Regions from separate parts of the Pseudomonas sp. P8_241 genome, predicted to be linked through region 3. Evidence: riboswitches for the same ligand, from Rfam matches in the RefSeq annotation. Region 3 holds a riboswitch; each other region holds the start of a gene.

Region 1 (6,988 bases), 860 kb from region 3:
AGAACGCCACGTTGGTCAACTGCGAAGCGATTTTGAATTGGGCCTCCAGTGCTTCGGGAGCGAGCATCGAATGCACCTCCGGTTGTGGTGCGCCAATCACATGCGGAACAGCGAGGATCGCCATCCCCAGGACTTTCATCAACCAGTGGCGGCTGAAGGCGATCAAGGCGATGCCGACGGCGGTAGAAGAGGCGGTGCCGATCCACCACATTTGCCGTTGTGCCAGATCGGCCGCAGCGGTGCCCGGCAGTTCTGGTGGCAGGCCAAGTGTTGGCGCAAGCACGAAGGTTGCGTAACCGGCCAAACCCCAGAGCAGGCCCTGGGAAGTTTTGGTCGGTGCGCGCAGGGTGTACAGGCCCGCCAGCATCAGGGCAAAACCGACAGCGACCACCAGATTACCGCCGGTGGTCGACAGTACACGCTGCCAGCCGTCTTCTGGCTCCCAGGCTTCGGCGTCATGAGTGTGGGCGGCGACTGCACCTTCGGTGTGAGCGTGTTCGTGGACCTCAACGGCAGCCGGTCCGGATCTTTCGTAGGTTTCGGCCTGCAGAATCAGCGGCGAAACCCAGAAGCTTTGCAGCAGGGTGAGCAACAGGGCGGCCAACAGTCCAGTGAAACCAGCGGTTTGCGCGATACGCTTGATCATGTCATCAGGTCTCAATGGCACGGGAACGCGGCGCTGTGACGGGTATCGTGCGCGGCATTGTGTACCGCTTCGATGTGCGAGAAACCGGCGAAATACACAAGGCAGGCACCCAGGATCGACGCGAAAATGGCGGCGGTCATACGTTGGGTCAAGGTAGAAGTGGTGCTGGCGCTGGTGTGTTCGGCGCTGCTGGTGATCGACATGGCGTTTCCCTCTGGTCTGTCAGCGGGGAATAAGGGCGCATGCAAAACCCGGCACGAACGGGCGCGCAAGGGGGTGCAAACAGCGCCCGCCCACCGCGGGTTTGTTGTTCAGTGAACGTACAGGTCACTTTGTGTTGCGGGCCGGTCTCCGGGCTCACGAGGGGCGCCAGGCATTTGCCTGAACCTGAAAGCATCACCTTCCCATGCCGCAGTGGCACAGTGGTTTTGACGCTTCACTCGCTTACCGTTGCGGGGGCAGCACCGGACTGACATGGCTTTGGAGTAAAGCACATGATTCACCGGTTTCCCGTTTCACCCTGTGAAGGGCACCCGTAACAAAGCGTGTAGGAGAGCATGGGCGAGGCGTTCGCGTCAATTGGCAGTGGTTCTCACTTGGCGTCTTCTGTTGATTTGCACTTTGTAGGAAGGAGGCGCTCTCAGTGATTGACCCGCCCCAATACGATGCGTAGCCTTGCGCATTCGAGGTTCTTCGGCGTTTGTCGAAGCTAAGAAGGGAACGCGGTCGATGCCGCGGCTGCCCCCGCAACTGTGAACGGTGATGTTCGCTGCCACGCCACTGCACGCTCAACCCTTGAGCCCGCGGGAAGGCGCAGTGAATGCCAGGCCCAAGGCCGGCACGCCGTCAGCCAGGAGACCTGCCTCGATACAGATTCTCACTACAACCGGGCGGGGTGATCCGGTGGCGAACGCTTCCGGCGCGTGTGCACGTGGCCGGCTCTCGTCCCGTATGCCCGCCTCCAAAGCCAAAGGGTATCCGATGAAAACACTGGCCAAACTCCCCGTCACGATCGTCACCGGCTTCCTCGGCTCGGGCAAGACCACCTTGCTGCGGCACATGCTCGACAACGCCCAGGGTCGCCGCATTGCGGTGATCGTCAACGAGTTCGGTGAGCTGGGCATCGACGGCGAAATCCTCAAGCAGTGCTCCATCGGTTGCACCGAAGAAGAAGCCAACGGCCGTGTCTACGAACTGGCCAACGGCTGCCTGTGCTGCACCGTCCAGGAAGAGTTCTTCCCGGTGATGCGCGAACTGGTCGCCCGTCGTGGTGATCTCGACCACATCCTCATTGAAACGTCGGGACTGGCGCTGCCAAAACCGTTGGTGCAAGCGTTCCAGTGGCCGGAAATCCGCAGCGCCTGCACCGTCGACGCGGTGATCACCGTGGTCGATAGCCCGGCCGTCGCGGCCGGTACTTTCGCCGCTTTTCCGGATCAGGTCGACGCGCAGCGCAAACTCGACCCGAACCTGGACCACGAATCGCCGCTGCACGAACTGTTTGCCGACCAATTGGCCAGCGCCGATCTGGTGATCCTCAACAAAGCCGACCTGATCAACCCGCAAGATCTGGCCCGGGTACGCGCAGAAGTCGCCGAAGAGCTGCCGCCTGCGGTGAAGATCATCGAAGCCAGCAGCGGTCGCTTGCCACTGGACGTGTTGATCGGCCTCGGCGCCGGCTCCGAAGAGCACATCGACAGCCGTCACAGCCACCACGATCACCATCTTGACGGCGATGATCATGACGACCACGATCACGACGCCTTCGATTCGATCTCCATCGAACTGCCGCAAGCAGACGAAAGCCTGCTGATGGATGCACTGACCCAGTTGGTGGTCCAGCATGGCATCCTGCGGGTCAAAGGTTTCGCCGCGATCCCGAACAAACCGATGCGCCTGCTGATCCAGGGCGTGGGCACGCGTTTCGATAAACACTTCGATCGCCAGTGGGGGACCGACGAGGCGCGCAGCACGCGCCTGGTGCTGATCGGCCAGGCACTGGATGCCGCCACGCTCGAAGCGCAATTGCGCGCCGCGCTCAGCGTGTAGCCATGCACCTGCTCAGGACCCAGCCCGGCGGTTTTGTGTCGCAAGACAACATTGCCGACCTCGGACAAACCCCCGCCGAACTGGTGATCCTGTGCAGCGGCGACTCCAGCCTGGCGCTGCTCGCCGAAGCGGCGCAGCAGTTGCCCGACGATTATCCCAGCGTGCGTCTCGCCAACCCGATGCAGGTGCAGAATCACGCCTCGGTGGATCTGTACGTCGACGAAGTGCTGCGTCACGCCAAAGTGATCCTGATTTCATTGCACGGCGGTATCGCCTATTGGCGTTACGGCGTTGAGCGGTTGGTCGAACTGTCGCAGCGCGGCGTGCAATTGATTCTGGTGCCGGGAGATGATCGTCCGGATCCGGAACTCAGTGATCTGAGCACCGTGTCCCCTGAAGACCGCGACCGCCTCTGGCATTTCCTGCGCCAGGGCGGCATGGCCAATGCGCTGGATCTGTTCCGTTGTCTGGCCGGACGGTGGCTGGGGCGCGACTTCGCATGGTCCGAACCACAAATCCTGCCGCGCACAGCGATCTATCACCCGAAAAAAAGCCCGGCCACATTGAGCGATTGGCAAGCCGACTGGCAGGCTGATCAACCGGTGGCGGGAGTGCTGTTCTATCGCTCGCATTTGCAGGCGGCGAATACCGGTTTCATTGATGTTTTCTGTCAGCGCCTGCAAGCGGCGGGGTTGAACCCGTTGCCGATTGCGCTGGCCAGTCTGAAAGAACCCGGCTGCCTCTCGGTGGTCGAGGACTGGCTGGATGAGGTCGAGGCCGGGGTCATTTTGAACACCACCGGATTCGCCCAGTCCAGCCCGGAAGCGCCGCACTTGCGTCCGTTTCGTCGCAATATCCCGGTGATCCAGGCGATTTGCGCCCAGGACAACGAGCCAGGCTGGCGTGCCAGCGAACAAGGCCTCGGTCCGCGTGATCTGGCGATGCACATCGCCTTGCCGGAACTGGACGGGCGGATCATCAGCCGCCCGATCAGCTTCAAGGACCTGGCGTGGCGCAGCGAGCGCAGCCAGTCGGATGTGGTCTGCTATCGGCCCGCACCCGAGCGCATGGATTTCGTGGCGCAGTTGGCGCGGCGCTGGATCGATCTGGCGCGGGTGCCGAACAGTGAAAAACGCGTCGCGCTGATTCTGGCCAATTATCCGACCCGCGACGGTCGCATCGGTAATGGCGTCGGTCTCGATACCCCGGCCGCCGCGCTGAATATCCTGCGGGCGCTGCATGCGCAAGGTTATCCGTTGCCGGCTGAATTGCCGGACAGCGGCACTGCGCTGATCCAGCAATTGCTCGGCGGCGTCAGCAACGATCTGGACACCCTTGACCAGCGCCCTTGCCAGCAAAGCCTGGCCATGGATGATTACTGGAGGATGTTCAACGCGCTGCCGCAGGTCAATCGTCAGGCCGTGCTGGAGCGTTGGGGCGCGCCCGAGACCGACCCGATGTGCCGTAATGGCCGGATGATGATCGCCGGTCTGCGTTTCGGCCTGACCTTCGTCGGCATTCAACCGGCGCGGGGCTATCAAGTGGATCCGAGCGCCGTGTACCACGACCCGGATCTGGTGCCGCCCCACGCTTACCTGGCGTTCTACTTCTGGTTGCGCAACACCTACGGTGCCCACGGCGTGATCCATGTCGGCAAGCACGGCAACCTGGAATGGCTGCCGGGCAAAGGCGTAGGGTTGTCGGAAAACTGCTGGCCGGATGCGTTGCTTGGGCCGTTGCCGAACATCTATCCATTTATTGTCAACGATCCGGGCGAGGGTGCCCAGGCCAAGCGTCGCACCCAGGCGGTGATCATTGATCACCTGATGCCGCCGCTGACCCGCGCCGAAACCTACGGCCCGCTGCGCAACCTTGAGTTGCTGGCCGACGAGTATTACGAAGCGCAATTGCTCGATCCTCGCCGTGCCCGAGAGTTGCAACGGGACATTTTGCAACTGGTGCGTGACACCCACATCGACCGCGAATTGCAGTTGGACGAAAAACTCGACAGCGATGCCGATGCGGCCATCTGGCTGCCGCGCCTGGACACGTATCTATGTGACTTGAAGGAGTCGCAGATTCGCGATGGCCTGCACGTGTTTGGCGAGTCCCCGACGGGCCGATTGCGCATCGACACACTGCTGGCGCTGCTGCGCATCCCGCGGGGCGATGGTCGTGGCGCGCAGTCGAGTCTGCTGCGAGCGCTGGCGAAGGCTTTCGCATTGGGTTTCGATCCGCTCGATTGCGCCTTGGCCGAGCCGTGGACCGGGCCGCGTCCCGGGCCTCTTTTGCTGATCAGCGACGAGACTTGGCGCACGGCGGGCGATACCCGCGAGCGGCTTGAGTTGTTCGCCACGCAGTTGATTTCGGGCGCGTTGAATAATCCCTGTGAGAGCGAGCCTGCTCGTGATGGTGTGTCAGTCGACACCCATGCGTCTGATACTCCATCGCGAGCAAGCTCGCTCCTACAGGAAACGGAGTGGAGCGAGGTGCGAGCCATTCTCGACGGTTTGCGTGGCGTCATCGCCCCACGTCTGGATGCCTGCGGTCCCGCAGAGATGCGTGGCCTGCTCGACGCCCTGAGTGGGCGCTTCGTTCCGGCCGGCCCCAGCGGTGCACCGAGCCGCGGACGCCTGGACGTGCTGCCCACCGGGCGCAATTTCTATTCGGTGGACGTGCGCAACCTGCCGACCACCACGGCGTGGCGCATCGGTTTCCAGTCGGCCAACCTGATTCTTGAACGTCACCTGCAAGATCACGGCGATCATTTGCGTCAGCTTGGTTTGTCGGTCTGGGGCACGGCGACCATGCGTACCGGTGGCGACGACATCGCCCAGGCCATGGCGCTGATGGGCGTGCGCCCGGTATGGGCTACCGGCAGTCAACGGGTCGACGACTTCGAGATTCTGCCGCTGAGCCTGCTGGACCGTCCTCGGGTGGACGTGACGCTGCGGGTTTCAGGTTTCTTTCGCGATGCGTTTGCCAACCTGATCCGCCTGTTCGACGCGGCCGTTCAAGCGGTCGCGGAACTGGACGAGCCGGACGATCTCAACCCGTTGGCAGCCAAAGTGCGCGCCGAACGAGCATCGCTGTTGCACGCGGGGCTGGACGAAGACGCGGCGCGGCGTCAGGCCGGCTGGCGTATTTTCGGTGCCAAGCCGGGGGCCTACGGCGCAGGCGTGCAGGGTGCGATTGACGGACGTCTGTGGCAAAGCCGCGAGGATCTGGCCGAGGTTTATTTGAACTGGGGCGGCTACGCTTACGGCGGTTCCGACGATGGCACCGCCGCCCGCGATCAGTTCGCCCAACGGCTCGGGCAGGTTCAAGCGGTGCTGCAGAACCAGGATAACCGCGAACACGATTTGCTCGACTCCAACGATTACTACCAGTTCCAGGGCGGCATGCTCGCGGCGGTCGAAAGCCTCAGCGGCGCAGCAGCGGCCAGCTATCATGGCGATAACAGTCAACCGGACCTGCCGAAAATCCGCACCTTGAAGGAAGAGCTGAACCGGGTGATCCGTTCCCGGGCGGCGAATCCGAAGTGGCTCGATGGCGTCAAGCGTCACGGCTACAAAGGTGCGTTTGAGATGGCGGCGACGGTCGATAACCTGTTCGCTTTCGACGCGACCACGCAGTTGATCGACGATCACCAGTACGCGTTGCTGGCCGATGCGTATCTGCTTGATCCGGCAACCCGTGATTTTGTTCGCGAACACAACCCTCATGCCTTGCGCGACATGACCGAGCGGATGCTCGAAGCGCAGCAACGCGGGATGTGGAAGGAGCCCGGCGAGTACCGTGAGGCACTGGAAAACCTGTTGCTGGACATAGAAGAAGATGGTTGATACGCCGTAGACCCTGTGGGAGCGGGCTTGCCCGCGATGACATTCGTTCAGTCGACAAAAATGCTGCCTGACAAACCGCTATCGCGAGCAAGCTCGCTCCTACAGGGTTCAAGGCGTCTATGACACCCCGACCATGACTGAGTATTTACGATGACCGAGACCCCGCATTTCCCCCTCTGTGCCGTGGTCGGCGCCGACGATTTGAAGCTCGCGTTGTGCTTGACCGCCATCGACCCGAAAATCGGCGGCGTGCTGATCGAAGGCCCCCGCGGGATGGCCAAGTCGACCCTGGCCCGTGGCTTGGCGGACCTGCTGGCCAGTGGTCAGTTGGTCACCTTGCCCCTGGGCGCTACTGAAGAACGGCTGGTGGGCACCCTTGACCTCGACGCCGCACTGAGCGAAGGGCGCGCGCAGTTTTCACCCGGCGTTCTGGCCAGGGCAGACGGCG
Region 2 (6,988 bases), 580 kb from region 3:
GGGAAATTTGATGCGCATTTTTAGGCTAGGCATCTCTTGGCCCGGTCGAGGAGCGTAACCTATCATCTATAGTTGCAAAGCAGGTTTTTGGCAAATAGAGAAATTGTAAGTAAATGTTGCTGTTCACCATTGCTCGCTCCTGAGGGCGTCCGCTACCCTGGTCTGGATCGCTTCTGAGTACTGGGATTTCAGCTCTTTGATTAAAGGCCCCAGGATAGGGTTCGCCTTGAACCGCGCCAACAGATGCTCAATCACCCGATCGACTTTGGCATAGGCAGCCGTAACGCTTGAGGGTATCAGCGGATCAAACTCGATCCCTTCCATCTCGATATCGAGTCGTTTCAACACGGACTCGGCATCCAGAATCTGATGCCGTATCTCAGCCAGTGAACAGTGCATCGTTGACCTCCTTGTTTTGCCATATAGGCAAGTCGCTTGTTAACTGCTGTGGCGCAGCGGTCAGATCCGGCATCCGCTGTCTTAAAAGTGAAACAAAATTGTCGCGCAGAAATATTACTGAAATATTTCAATCCTATGATCCATGTAGGATTTTTCTCAGGCTGCCTGTCTCATGCGTCGAGCTGTGTTCAATCAAAAAGGCGGGGTTGGCAAATCCAGCATCGCCTGCAATCTGGCGGCTGTCAGTGCTGCCGAAGGCTACAGGACGCTGCTGGTGGATCTCGATCCACAGGCAAACTCGACCCACTACCTGACGGGGCTGACCGGGGATGACATCCCCATGGGGATCGCCGACTTCTTCAAGCAAACCCTGTCCAGTGGCCCGGCCAGCAAAAGGAATCGGGTGGCCATCACCGAGACCCGCTATGACAATCTGCATCTGGTCACGGCCAGTCGCGAGCTTGCTGACCTGCAGTCGAAGCTGGAGTCAAAATTCAAGATCAACAAGCTGCGTCGTTTGCTGGTAGAACTTAGCGAAGATTACGAGCGCATTTATATCGATACGCCGCCGTCCTTGAATTTCTATACGTTCAGCGCATTGATCGCCGCCGAGCGCGTGTTGATTCCATTCGATTGCGACAGCTTTTCTCGTCAGGGGCTCTACAGTGTCATCGCGCAAGTGGCCGAGTTGCGCGCCGACCATAACGAGTCGTTGATCGTGGAAGGGGTGGTGGTCAACCAGTTCGTGGCGCGAGCCAGCCTGCATCAGACGCTGATCGACGAGTTGGTGGCAGAAGGCTTGCCGGTGTTACCGGATTACCTGAGCAGCACGGTGAAAATGCGTGAATCCCATGCAGTGTCGGTGCCCATGATCCATCTGGCGCCTCGCCATAAGCTTTCATTGGAGTTTGTCAGCCTGTTTTCCACCCTGGAACGTGCCAGTTGATCGCAGGATGACTGCTCGGGTTTCCTGCAGAAAATTGCACTTCCCTGACTTTTGCCTACGCTTTGCACGTTCACAGTCCTATCCAGGCAAGCTCTAACGCTACAGCCTGTGGGGCGGCGGTGTGCTCTTGACCTCAAGGTGACCAGGCATGGGGAATGACAAGCAATCCAAGGGCATCGGTGCAACTTTGGCGCTAATGCTTTGGTTCATGCCCGCTGCCCATGCCGAGGACTCGGCGGAACTGGCCAGGAAAGCACTCAACCCGGTGGCCGCGATGTACAGCCTGCCGGTGCAGTACAACTGGGATCAGAAAATCGGCCCGACCGGTGACGGCATGCACAGCGTCACCAATATCCAGCCGGTGCTGCCTTTCACTCTCAATGATGAGTGGAACCTCATTTCCCGCACCATTTTGCCGGTGATCGACCAGCACGGCCTGGCACCTGATGGCGCGGCGGACAGATCCGGTGTGGGTGACATCACCCAGAGCTTTTTCTTCTCGCCGAAACAGCCGACGGAGAGCGGCTGGATACTCGGTGCCGGCCCGGCGGTTTTGATTCCGACCGGCAGCGACGAGTTGCTCGGCAATGAGCAATGGGGGATCGGCCCGACGGCGGTCGCCCTGAAGCAGGCCAACGGCTGGACACACGGGATTCTGGCCAATCATGTCTGGGGCCTGGACGGCAGCCCGCCCGATGGCAAGGACAAGGTCAACCAGACTTTCCTGCAACCCTTCCTTTCCTACACCACCAGCACCCTGACCACGTTCGGCGTGAACACCGAGTCGACCTATAACTGGCAAACTCGCGAATGGTCGGTCCCGGTCAATTTGACTGTGACGCAGTTGTTGAAAATCGGTGGCCAGCCCTTGACGGTGCAAGCAGGGCCGCGTTACTGGCTCGACACCCCTGAGGATGGTGCGCAAGGCTGGGGAGGGCGGTTCGCCATTACGCTGCTGTTTCCTCGGTGAGGGCAACCTTCGAGCCCAAGTCAAAGCCAGGTGGACCGGGCCGGCAATCCATAAAAGTCAGGTAGAACGCAAACGCAGGATCTGCGCGCCATCGAAAGGGTCCGTCAGGTAGTGCGCGTGTACCCCAAAGGTGTCCAGCAAGCGTTGCGGGGTCAGGACGTCGAGCGGTTTGCCCAGCGCTACCAGGCGCCCTCGCTCAAGCACCGCCAAACGATCACACGTCAGCGCCTGGTTCAGGTCATGCAGCGCGACCAACGTGGTCACCGGCAACGATTGAACCACCTTCAAAATGATCAACTGATGCTGGATGTCGAGGTGATTGGTCGGTTCGTCGAGCAGCAGGATCCGGGGGCGCTGAGCCAGTGCCCGGGCGATGTGCACACGCTGGCGTTCACCCCCCGAGAGACTGCCCCAAATGCGCGTGCGCAGGTGCATGGCATCGACGTCGTGCAAGGCTTGCAGGACGATGGCAGCGTCTTCGTTCGACCAGGGTGTCAAGGCTGACAACCAGGGCGTGCGCCCCAGCGCGACGGCGTCGAACACGCTGATCGCGTCGTCGGTGTCGGCCTGCTGCTCAACCACCGCCAGGCTTTGCGCGATGCTTCGACGCGACAGTTCGCCCAGGCGTTGGCCAGCCAGCCGAACTTCGCCGGCGGTGGGTTGGCGTACACCGGCGAGCAGTTTCAGCAGGGTGGATTTGCCCGAGCCGTTCGGCCCGACGATGCCCAGGGTTTCACCCTGGTGGACATCCAGGCCGATATCGCTCAGTAACCCGGCGTCGCGCACCTTGAAACTCAGACCGCTACAGCTCAGTACGCAGGTGGCACTCATCGGGCGTTTCTCCGGCCAATCAGGATCAGGGCGAAAACCGGCGCGCCAACCAATGCGGTGATCACGCCGACGGGAATGACCTGGCCCTTGATCAGGGTGCGCGACAGCACATCGGCCGCGATCAGGAACACGGCCCCTCCCAGGGCACTGGCGGGCAACAGACGAGCATGTCCGGTCCCCAGCAGCAGGCGCGCAGCGTGGGGAATGACCAGGCCGACAAACCCGATGGAGCCGACAATCGAGACGATCACGGCGGTCACCAATGCGGCGCAGCCGATCAGCAGAAATTGCACCCGACGCACCGGTATGCCGAGCGATGCGGCCGAGTCAACGCCAAAGGTGAAGGCATCCAGAGCCCGACGGTGCCACAGGCACACCACCAGACCTGCCACGGCAACCGGCACCGCCAGCCCTACCGACGGCCAACGCACACCGCTCAGATTGCCGAGCAGCCAGAACATGATCCCGCGCGCCTGTTCGGAACTGGCTGACTTGGTGATCAGAAAGGCCGTCAGCGCGTTGAACAACTGCGAACCGGCGATGCCCGCCAGAATGATCTGGCCAGTACCGCTGGAACGCCCGCTGACCCGAGCCAGTAATATGACCAGGGCGAAAGCGGTCACGGCTCCGCTGAAGGCGCCCGCGGATAACGAAACCATTCCGGCGCCCACGCCGAGCAGTGCCACCAGCACCGCTCCGGTCGAGGCGCCCGCACAAATGCCCAATAGATAGGGGTCCGCCAGGGGGTTGCGCAGCAGCGATTGCAAGATCACTCCGCAGGTCGCAAGCCCTGCGCCGCAGGCGGCCGCTACCAGTGCACGGGTCAGGCGATAATTCCAGACAATGCCTTCATCGATCGGATCAAGCACGTATCCCGCCGCCCACAGCTTGTTGGCCAATACCTCAAACACCACGCCTGGGGCTATTGCCGTTTCACCGATGGCCACACCGGCGATCACTGCTATCAATAGCGTGGCGAATGCCAACAGGACCCGAATTGTGATCGCCGTCATTTCGACAAGTCGTAGCCGTTGATGGCGTTGGCCAATTGCTCGACGCCATCGAACATCCTGACACTGGCCTGCAGGGCCAGGGCATCAAGGATGATGATGCGGTCGTTTTTCACCGCGTCCATGTTGCGGGTGACGGGATCGCTGCGCAAAAACGCCAGCTTCTTTTGATAGTCGTCAGCCGGAAAACGGCGGCGATCCATGCGTGCAATCACTAAAAACGTCGGGTTGGCCTTGGCTATGGTTTCCCAGCCTACGGTTGGCCATTCTTCATCGGACTGCACCACATTGCGCACGCCCAGGGACTTGAGCATGAAATCGGCAATGCCCTTGTGGCCGGCCACATAGGGATCGAGGCCCATATCCGCGCTGGAGAACCAGACCAGTGCGCTGGTGTGCCGCAAATCCTTTTTTTGTACTGACGCGACGGACCGGGCAAGGCCGGCCTTGAGTTCGGCATTGAGTTGATGGCCGCGCTCGGGCACATCGAAAATCTCTGCCAGCTGGCTGACGCTCTTGTAGATACTGTCGATGCGAAAGGGCTGCAGGCGTGTGCCGTCGGCACCGACCAGGTTGTCCTTGGCTTCGCAATCGGACGGCAGGAGGTAGGTTGGAATGTTCAGTTCGTGAAATTGTTCGCGGGTACCCACAGCGCCTTGCGGGCCGACCATCCACTCAAGTTCCACCGCGACCAGTTCCGGCCGCTTGCCGATGACGGCTTCGAAGCTCGGTTCGTTATCGGCCAGGCGCTCGATCCTGTCGTTCTGCGTCTTGTACTGGCCCAGCACCTCGTTGAACCACAGGGAAGTCCCCGTGACCTTGTCGCCGAGCCCCAGGGCATAGAGCATTTCGGTGCCGGCCTGGCCGATGGTCACGGTACGCGTCGGGGCGTGCTGGAAGGTCAGCGTGCTGCCGCAGTTCTTTAGCGTCAACGGATAGTGAGTCGAGGTTGCAAAGGCCTGCGAGCACAGGACCCAACCGGTGATGAGGGCGACAACGCGGTGCAGCAGCATGATGCAATCTCCATTTGTACCGTACACGGAGCAGGGGAGTACGGTCTGGAAACACACAATCAAACGCTGCCGCTGGAGCAGAGCAAGGCCGGGTTCAGGCAAAAAACACGCGGCAAGGATGTCCCTTCCGGACACCCCGCCGGTTAGTGATGTTCTGTGCCGGCAGGTCTCCTGACTGATGCGTCATCGCCATGCTCCAGCCTTCCCGGATTCGATCCAGTGGCAATAAAGAAGCAGGCTCGGCATCTACAGTTGCGGGGGCAGTTCCGTTCGATGCGACAGGCGCATCTCGGATTCCCTATTAATCCCGTTTGGAAACCGGCGCGGTATAGTAGTCGATCATGCCGGGCAGGGCTAATTCAGTGCACACAAAAAACCTGCATGTGCGGCGGGCAGAGGTGGTGGATACCGCGCAAACCGTCGCGTGATGCCCTGATCACAGGGCGCTGGCATCGGCCTCGTGTTCGTCAGCGAATGCCATGAACACGTCCAGATCGAGGATATCCAGCGGGATCCGGGAAATGAAGGCAGAAAAGGCCAGGTTCGCGGCGAGCCGACGCAGATCGCTGGCCCAGGCCGGAAGATAAACCGGGCCCTGGAGCCAGCCGGAGTCGAACAGTGGCGCCAGGCGCAGGGTGTCTCCCAGGCTGAGGCGTCCGGCAAACAGATGGTTGACCAGTTCCGGGCGATTATCGCGGATCGCGATGCGCAACAGGGTATGCACGCCAAGCAGGCCGGTGAGGTACGCGGCATCCTTGGTAAAGGCCGAACCACCCCGCAGGTCGGCGCCACGGAATATCCGCTGGGTTGAGCGAAAGGACTCCTCTGGTGACTGACCGGCCGCCACAAACCCTTCAAACACCTGAATGAAGTCGGCCCCGTTCAGCGCCTGTTGAACCCCCAGTACGCGCAGCGCCAGGCGCCGCAGGCGGTTGATGTCCATGCTGCCGGTGAAGAGCTCGGCGAGGGTGGCGATGCCCTCTTGAGTCTGGGTCGTGCGGGGAGCTCCCAGACCGAGACTCTTCAGATTGGGTTGGCGTGCGCCGTTTTGTGCCGTCGCCACATGCACGAAGGCCTCATGTTGCAATAACTGGTTTTTGTCCAGTTCCGAGAACAGTGCGCTGGCGCGCAAGCGAATGCGCGTTGAGCCGGCGATCGCCTTGGCTGCCAGGGTGGGATCGAGAATGACTGAAATTCGACCCGGACCGAAAAAATTGTCCAGTTCCGGTTGCATCCAGTCGGCGAAGGTCTGGGCCGGGATATCGGCTTCGCTCGGCGCAATTCGGCTGCCGCCGAGCAATGCATCGGTGGTCTCGAGGAAAAAACGCGCCGCGTCCAGCATGGTCAGTTTCAGGCGCGGGTAATCGAAATCCGGTCGCCGGTACAACGCTGAGGAATATTGAGTGAACGCAGGGGTGCCTATGGCGCCGAGCATCCGCCCGGCCATGGCATAGCTGCGCGCTGTCACGGCCAGGTGATGCCCGGCCGGATGCTGCTGATCGCAGCGGCCAGCAAACGTTTCCAGAGCGGCGATGTCGGCACTGTGATCACGCGGCGGCAGTTCGACGCGAGGTAATCGGGCTTTACCGCCACGCCAATGCTCCAGGAAGTCTTCCTCCACCCCGTCCGGCCAGGCCAGGGCGTCCAGTACGCGGATCTTGCAGGCCAGTCGGGGCAGTGCAGCATCGAGTTCGGGCAGCGAGGCGCTCATGGATATCTCCTTGCAGCAAGCGTTCATCGCCAAAGTTTAGTCGCTGCCCGGGGGCATTTTGCGAACTTTGCACATAACGCTCCTTGCGGGACTGCCCTTGGAGCCCTA
Region 3 (6,988 bases):
GGGCCTGGGCTTGATCAGTGATCAGCCACTGGAACAAGGCGCAGCCGCCCTGAGCCTTGAAACCGTGTTGTTCCAGCAACGAAGCGAGGCGCTCTCTGGCCTTTTCAGCGCGTGCTCGCTGGCGCACATGGCCTTCGGTATCACGCAAGCATGCCTGCCCGACTATCCGCGTCGGCCCGCTCACCGCCCAAGGCCCCACTTGTTCGGCGAGCAGCTTGAGCAACTTGCGCTCCGCCAGCACGAAACCCAATCGCACCCCGGCCAGGCCGAAGAACTTGCCGAACGAACGCAGCACGATCAATCCCACCTGATGGGCAAACGGCGCCAGACTCAGCTGCGGCGTGTTGTCCATGAACGCTTCATCCACCACCAGCCACCCGCCGCGCTGGGCCAGCCGCGCGTGCCAGTCCAGCAAACGCCCCGGTGTCAGATTCAAACCCGTGGGATTGTTTGGATTGACCACCACCAGCACGTCGAGGCTGTCAATGAAGAAGTCGACTTCCTGCTCCACCACTTCGCGCACGATGTAACCATTGCGGCGCCACGCTTCGGCATGTTCGGCATAACAAGGCGACAGCACGCCGACCTTGCCGGCGCGACGCAGGCGCGGCAGCAGTTGAATGGCCATTTGCGAACCGGCCACCGGCAGTGCCTGTAACGTGCCGTAGTAATCACACGCAGCCTGCTCCAGCCCGTCGTCGGCTTCCGGTAGACGCGCCCAGGAGCGCAACGGAATGTCCGGTACAGGAAACGGCCAGGGCGCCAGACCGGTCGACAGGTCCAGCCATTCGGATTCGTCTATGCCATATTCGAGCGCGGCCTTGCGCAGCCTTCCACCGTGCTCAAGCATAAAATTCAGCCCCTATGCAGAGAATCAGCAGCCATAACCATACCCCGCGCTGGACCAATTGCCAGCCCCGGTCAATGGAGTCGGCATCCGCCGGCGGACCTTCGCCCAGCTGAGGACGCTGATGCAGTTCACCGTGATAAATCGCCGCCCCGCCCAATTCGACTCCCAGCGCTCCCGCCCCCGCCGCCATCACCGGACCGGCATTCGGGCTGTCCCAGGTCGGGCCTTGCGTACGCCAGCATTTCAGCGACAGGCGGGTTTTACCCAGCAACGCGTAAGTCATTGCCACCAGCCTTGCCGGAATGTAATTGAGGACGTCGTCAATCTTCGCCGCCGCCCAGCCAAAACGCTCAAAGCGCTCATTACGATAGCCCCACATCGCATCCAGCGTGTTGCTCAAACGGTAGAGCACCACCCCCGGCACACCGGCCACGGCAAACCAGAACAAGGCAGCGAACACCGCGTCGCTCCCGTTTTCCAGCACTGATTCGGTGGCGGCGCGGGCGACTTCGGTTTTATCCAGATCGCTGGTCTGGCGGCTGACCAGATAGCCCACACGCGCGCGGGCTTCTTCAAGATCATCACTGCGCAGTGCTTTGGCTACCGGCTCGACGTGTTCGCCGAGGCTGCGCATGCCGAGCGCGCAATAGAGCGCGAGTATCTCGACGATCCAGCCAACATAAGGCGCCCAGGAAAATGCCGTAGCCAGTAATGTCAGTGGCACCACAGCGATCATCCACGCGGTGACGCCATGGCTGCGCCAGCCGCGCCCCCCACTGTTGAAACGTTGCTCGATGCGGTCGGCAAAACGGCCGAACGCCACCAGCGGATGCCAGCGTTTGGGTTCACCCAGCAGCGCATCCAGCGCAACCGCGGCGACACTCAACAACGCCACACTCATTGACTCACTCCCCAGTAATTTTCGTACAACAGTTCACTCAGCGGGCGCGCCTGCGCCCAGCCTTCGAGCACCAGCATCGGCGCTGGATAGAATTCCTTGACCGGCCCCAGGCACAGCACCGCCAGCGGTTTCGCACCGGGCGGCAAGTTCAACAGATCCGCCAGGGCTTGCGGTTCGAACAATGACACCCAGCCCATGCCCAATCCCTCGGCACGGGACGCCAGCCAGAGGTTCTGGATCGCGCAGGACAACGACGCCATGTCCATTTCCGGCAAGGTGCGACGACCGAAGACATGCCGCTCGCGGTCGTCGGTCAGCGCGGCGACCAGCACTTCGGCGCAATCGTCGATACCTTCGACCTTGAGCTTCATGAACTCGTCGCTGCGCTCACCGAGGGCTTGGGCGGTGCGGATGCGCTCTTCTTCCACCAGTTGCTGAATCTGCCGGCGCAAGGCGCGATCGCTGATGCGGATGAAACGCCACGGTTGCATCAGGCCTACGCTCGGCGCCTGATGCGCGGCTTCGAGCAGACGTCGAAGCAGCTCCGGCTCGACCGTACCGCCGCCGAAGTGACGCATGTCGCGGCGTTCGGCGATGGCACGGTAGACGGCTGCGCGTTCGGTTTCAGAGAAGGTGTTGTCAGTCATGACCGCTTCGCTGGCAAGCCAGCTCCTACAGGATAGAGGTGGTCCCTTGTAGGAGCTGGCTTGCCAGCGAAGGCGTCCTGAAGGTCGGGCGCAAAAAGCGCGGCAATCGCTGAGGGATTGGACGGAAAATAAAAGTGCACATAAGAAGCGGTCATCCGCCCCTCACGATAAACCGCCTCGGCTCCGCGACCGCCATTCGGGCTCAAACCCCGGGCAATCGGCACCAACTCAGTGGTGGTCAGCGAGTGATGATACGTGTGTCCGCGCAACGACCCTTCCGGCAGCTCGACCGCTTGCAACGCCAGCGCGGCAAGGCGTTTTTGCATCACGGCATCACCGGCCAGCAAGCCAACCAGTTCAGCGCGAGTACCGTCGACATCGGTCAACGAATCGAGCAGATAAAGCATGCCGCCACACTCGGCAAGCAATGGCTTGCCTGCCCCGTGGTGTGCGCGGATCGCGTCAAGCATCGCGGTGTTTTTCGACAGCGCAACATGGTGCAACTCCGGATATCCGCCCGGCAGATAGAGACTGTCCACCTCCGGCAACACGCTATCGCGGATCGGCGAGAAGAATGACAACTCGGCGCCCATCGCCCGCAACAGGTCCAGGCTCGCGCCGTAGGTGAACGCAAAAGCTTCGTCCCGAGCCACGGCGATGCGTACACCGGCCAGCAACGGTTCGACGTCAATAACGTCCGGCGCCGCGAACGCCACGGCGGGCGGCAGCGCCACCTCGCAACTGCTGGCCAAGGCATCGGCGGCCGCATCGAGGCGCACATCGAGATCGTTCAACTCGCTGGCCTGCACCAGGCCAAGGTGCCGACTCGGCAATTCGATCCCGGTTTCCCGGGACAAGGCGCCGTACCAGCGCAACCCTTCAGTCAGGCTGCCTTCAAGCAACTGCGCATGACGCAACGTGCCGACACGGTTGGCCAGGACCCCGGCAAACGGCAGGTCCGTTTGATACCGCGCCAGCCCCAACGCCAGTGCGCCGAAGGTCTGAGCCATGGCGGTGCCGTCGATCACCCCCAGCACCGGTACACCGAAGTGCCGCGCCAGGTCGGCGCTGGACGGTGTACCGTCGAACAGGCCCATGACACCTTCGATCAGAATAAGATCAGCTTCGCCGGCGGCTTCCCACAGCAGACGACGGCTTTCCTGCTCGCCGACCATCCACATATCCAGTTGATAAACCGGCGCACCGCTGGCGCGCTCGAGAATCATCGGATCGAGAAAGTCTGGCCCGCATTTGAATACACGAACCTTGCGCCCCTGATTGCGATGCAAACGGGCGAGCGCGGCAGTGACAGTGGTCTTGCCCTGACCGGAAGCCGGCGCGGCGATCAGTACCGCCGGGCAATGACGAGGTTGATTCACAGCTCGACGCCTTTTTGCGCTTTGATTCCAGCCTGGAAGGCGTGTTTGAGCATGCCCATTTCAGTCACGGTGTCGCCCATCTCGATCATTTCCGGCTTGGCGGCGCGACCAGTCACGATCACATGCTGCATCGGCGGCCGCGCCTGCAAATCGCTGAGCACCTGATCGAGATCGAGATAGCCGTGTTTGAGGGCGATGTTCAATTCATCCAGCACCACCAGGCCGATGGACGGATCGCGCAGCAGTTCGCGGGACACTTCCCAGGCAGCCTCGGCCGCGGCGATGTCGCGCTGGCGATCCTGGGTTTCCCAAGTGAAACCCTCGCCCATCACGTGGAAGCGCACTTGTTGCGGGAAACGCCGGAAGAACAACTCTTCGCCCGTGCTGTTGCGCCCCTTGATGAACTGCACCACGCCGCATTGCATGCCGTGACCCATGGCTCGCGCCAGCATGCCGAACGCCGAACTGCTCTTGCCCTTGCCGTTGCCGGTCAACACCAGCAACAGGCCGCATTCATTCGGGGAACTGGCGATGCGCTCATCGATCACCGCTTTTTTGCGCTGCATGCGCGCCAGATGGCGCTCATCACGTTCGGGGGTATCAGTCATGGGGAAGCTCTCCGTTGAGGCTGGAATAACGGCGGGCAGGCACAAGAATAGAAGGCAACAAGCCTGGCATCGCCCACCGTGATGCCGTTGGATGAATCAGGCCGGTCTCCGGGCTCATGAGCGGTTTGCACCCGACTGCGCGCCTTCCCATATCGACATATCGATACAGTGGCTCAAGGCGCAGCCTTCACTCATTTACCGTTGCGGGGGCAGCGCCGGGATCATGACCTTCAACCCTTTGAAGAACTCATTCACCGGCTTCCCTGTTTCACTCTGTCGACACAAGCCACAGAGCACCTGAAACAAGCCGCGAAGGTTAGAGGGTTGGGAATGGAGCGTCAATTAAAGCCGGGCGGCCGGGCAGGAATATCGCAAGCCCACGGCTGAAGGTTGAACCATCGAAAGGCAGCGCTTCTCTATGATTAGAACAAGGCATTCATAGGGACGATCAGCATGCGCACCTCCCCGTTCGTTTTCGTTATCGCCCTCGCTGGAGGGCTCACCGCTTGTGGCGAGACCTCCAGGCTGCAAGTATCCGACGGCACCGGCCCCTCGCCCCAACTGCCCGAACCCAATAAAACCCTGGTCCCGACGGTGAACATCGCGCCCGCCATCGGCTGGCCTGCCGGTGCCAAACCCGTCGCCGCCGCAGGCACTCAAGTAGCCGCTTTTGCCGAAGACCTTGATCACCCGCGCTGGCTCTATGTATTGCCCAACGGCGACGTGCTGGTGGCCGAAACCAACGCCCCGCCCAAACCCGACGATGGCAAAGGCGTCAAAGGCTGGGTCATGAAAAAAGTGATGGGCCGCGCCGGAGCCGGCGTGCCGAGCCCGAATCGCATCACCCTGCTGCGGGACAAGGATCACGACGGTATTGCGGAAACCCGCAGCGTGTTTCTGGAAAATCTCAATTCACCGTTTGGCATGACGCTGGTCGGCAACGACCTGTACGTGGCCGATACGGACCGCTTGCTGCGTTTTCACTATGAGAACGGCGATATGACGATCAAGTCGTCGCCGATCAAAGTGGTCGACTTGCCGGGCGGCCCCCTAAATCACCACTGGACCAAAAATGTCATCGCCAGCAAGGATGGCAGCAAGTTGTACGTGACCGTGGGCTCCAACAGTAACGTCGCGGAAAATGGCATGGACAAGGAGCAAGGACGCGCCGCGATCTGGGAAGTGGATCGCGCCACCGGCAACCACCGGATTTTTGCTTCGGGTTTGCGTAATCCCAACGGCATGGCCTGGGAACCACAAAGTGGCGCGCTGTGGACCGCGGTCAACGAGCGCGATGAAATCGGCAGCGACCTGGTGCCGGACTACATCACCTCGGTGCAGGACGGCGCGTTCTACGGCTGGCCGTTCAGCTACTACGGTCAACACATCGATATTCGCGTCGAGCCGCAGAATCCGGATCTTGTCGCCAAAGCTCTCAAGCCAGACTATGCCGTCGGCCCGCACACCGCCTCGCTGGGCCTGACGTTTGCCGAAAACAGCAAACTGCCAGCACCGTTCACTCAAGGTGCTTTCATCGGACAGCACGGCTCGTGGAACCGCAAGCCGCACAGTGGTTACAAAGTGATTTTCGTGCCATTCAATGCCGGCAAACCGGCCGGGCAGCCGGTTGATGTCCTTTCCGGGTTCCTCAATGACGAGGAAAAGGCCATGGGTCGACCCGTGGGCGTGGTGATTGATCAGCAGGGGGATTTGTTGGTGGCCGACGATGTAGGGAACAAGATTTGGCGGGTGTCGACTGCAAAATAGACAGCAAAAGATCGCAGCCTTCGCCAGCTCCTACATTGATTGGCGCACGTCCTGTAGGCGCTGCCGAAGGCTGCGATCTTTCCTGCTGATGACTACCGTTTACGGCAGAGTGTCAATCCATCGCCTATCGGCAACAGGGATAGATCCACTCTCGAGTCATCTTTCAACGCTCGATTAAGCGCCTGGATCGCACGGGTGTCTTCGCTCTCGGGATTTGCCTCGAGAACTCGGCCACTCCACAGGGTGTTATCGAACACCGCCAGCCCACCGACCCGCAACAGACGCAGCGCATGCTCCAGGTAGGCGGGATAGTTGGCCTTGTCGGCATCGATGAAAATCAGATCGAATTGACCTGGCTGGCCCAGCTTGCCAAGCGTCTCCAGCGCAGGCGCCAGACGCAGGTCGATTCGCCCGGTCAGCCCTGCCTCGAGCCAGTAACGGCGGGCGGTGGCATTGTAATCGCCGGGAATGTCGCAACAGATCAGTGAGCCGTCATCCGGCAATGCCGCCGCCATGCACAGGGCGCTGTAACCGGTGAAAGTGCCGATTTCCAGCACATGCCTGGCGCCGGTGAGTTTCACCAGCAGCGCGAGAAACTGCCCTTGCTCCGGTGCCACTTGCCATCGCGCCATGGGCATTGCCTGGGTTTCGTCGCGCAAACGCTTGAGTAGCGGCGTTTCGCGCAAGGAAACATCGAGCAGGTATTGGTACAAACCATCGTCGAGATTGAGCGTGCGAGCGGTCATGTCCACAACCTCAGGCGATTATGGATTGCGCGCCAGATGCTCCGGCTGCAGAACGCGCTTGGCGCTGAGGTAGGCTTTCTGCCAATAAGC

The links. Region 3 has a riboswitch for cobalamin ahead of cobO (cob(I)yrinic acid a,c-diamide adenosyltransferase). Riboswitches for the same ligand answer to the same signal wherever they lie in the genome.
Region 1: another riboswitch for cobalamin. It lies ahead of cobW (cobalamin biosynthesis protein CobW); the one in region 3 lies ahead of cobO (cob(I)yrinic acid a,c-diamide adenosyltransferase).
Region 2: another riboswitch for cobalamin. It lies ahead of QMK58_RS12145 (ABC transporter substrate-binding protein); the one in region 3 lies ahead of cobO (cob(I)yrinic acid a,c-diamide adenosyltransferase).

Annotation. Positions count from the first base shown of each region.
Region 1 covers NZ_CP125377.1:2,924,124-2,931,111, forward strand. The annotation lists gene QMK58_RS13330 (CbtA family protein) at 1-646, opposite strand, end outside; gene QMK58_RS13335 (CbtB domain-containing protein) at 658-849, opposite strand; cobalamin riboswitch at 971-1,198, opposite strand; cobalamin riboswitch at 1,316-1,528, shown strand; gene cobW (cobalamin biosynthesis protein CobW) at 1,628-2,695, shown strand; gene cobN (cobaltochelatase subunit CobN) at 2,698-6,540, shown strand; gene QMK58_RS13350 (ATP-binding protein) at 6,691-6,988, shown strand, end outside.
Region 2 covers NZ_CP125377.1:2,645,438-2,652,425, forward strand. The annotation lists gene QMK58_RS12115 (sialidase family protein) at 1-18, opposite strand, end outside; gene QMK58_RS12120 (hypothetical protein) at 124-399, opposite strand; gene QMK58_RS12125 (ParA family protein) at 572-1,345, shown strand; gene QMK58_RS12130 (transporter) at 1,542-2,315, shown strand; gene QMK58_RS12135 (ABC transporter ATP-binding protein) at 2,373-3,146, opposite strand; gene QMK58_RS12140 (FecCD family ABC transporter permease) at 3,143-4,159, opposite strand; gene QMK58_RS12145 (ABC transporter substrate-binding protein) at 4,156-5,169, opposite strand; cobalamin riboswitch at 5,313-5,507, opposite strand; gene QMK58_RS12150 (flavohemoglobin expression-modulating QEGLA motif protein) at 5,606-6,880, opposite strand.
Region 3 covers NZ_CP125377.1:2,061,498-2,068,485, reverse strand. The annotation lists gene cobD (threonine-phosphate decarboxylase CobD) at 1-850, opposite strand, end outside; gene cbiB (adenosylcobinamide-phosphate synthase CbiB) at 843-1,751, opposite strand; gene bluB (5,6-dimethylbenzimidazole synthase) at 1,748-2,398, opposite strand; gene QMK58_RS09425 (cobyrinate a,c-diamide synthase) at 2,395-3,777, opposite strand; gene cobO (cob(I)yrinic acid a,c-diamide adenosyltransferase) at 3,774-4,385, opposite strand; cobalamin riboswitch at 4,467-4,701, opposite strand; gene QMK58_RS09415 (PQQ-dependent sugar dehydrogenase) at 4,839-6,152, shown strand; gene QMK58_RS09410 (O-methyltransferase) at 6,245-6,898, opposite strand; gene QMK58_RS09405 (C40 family peptidase) at 6,917-6,988, opposite strand, start outside.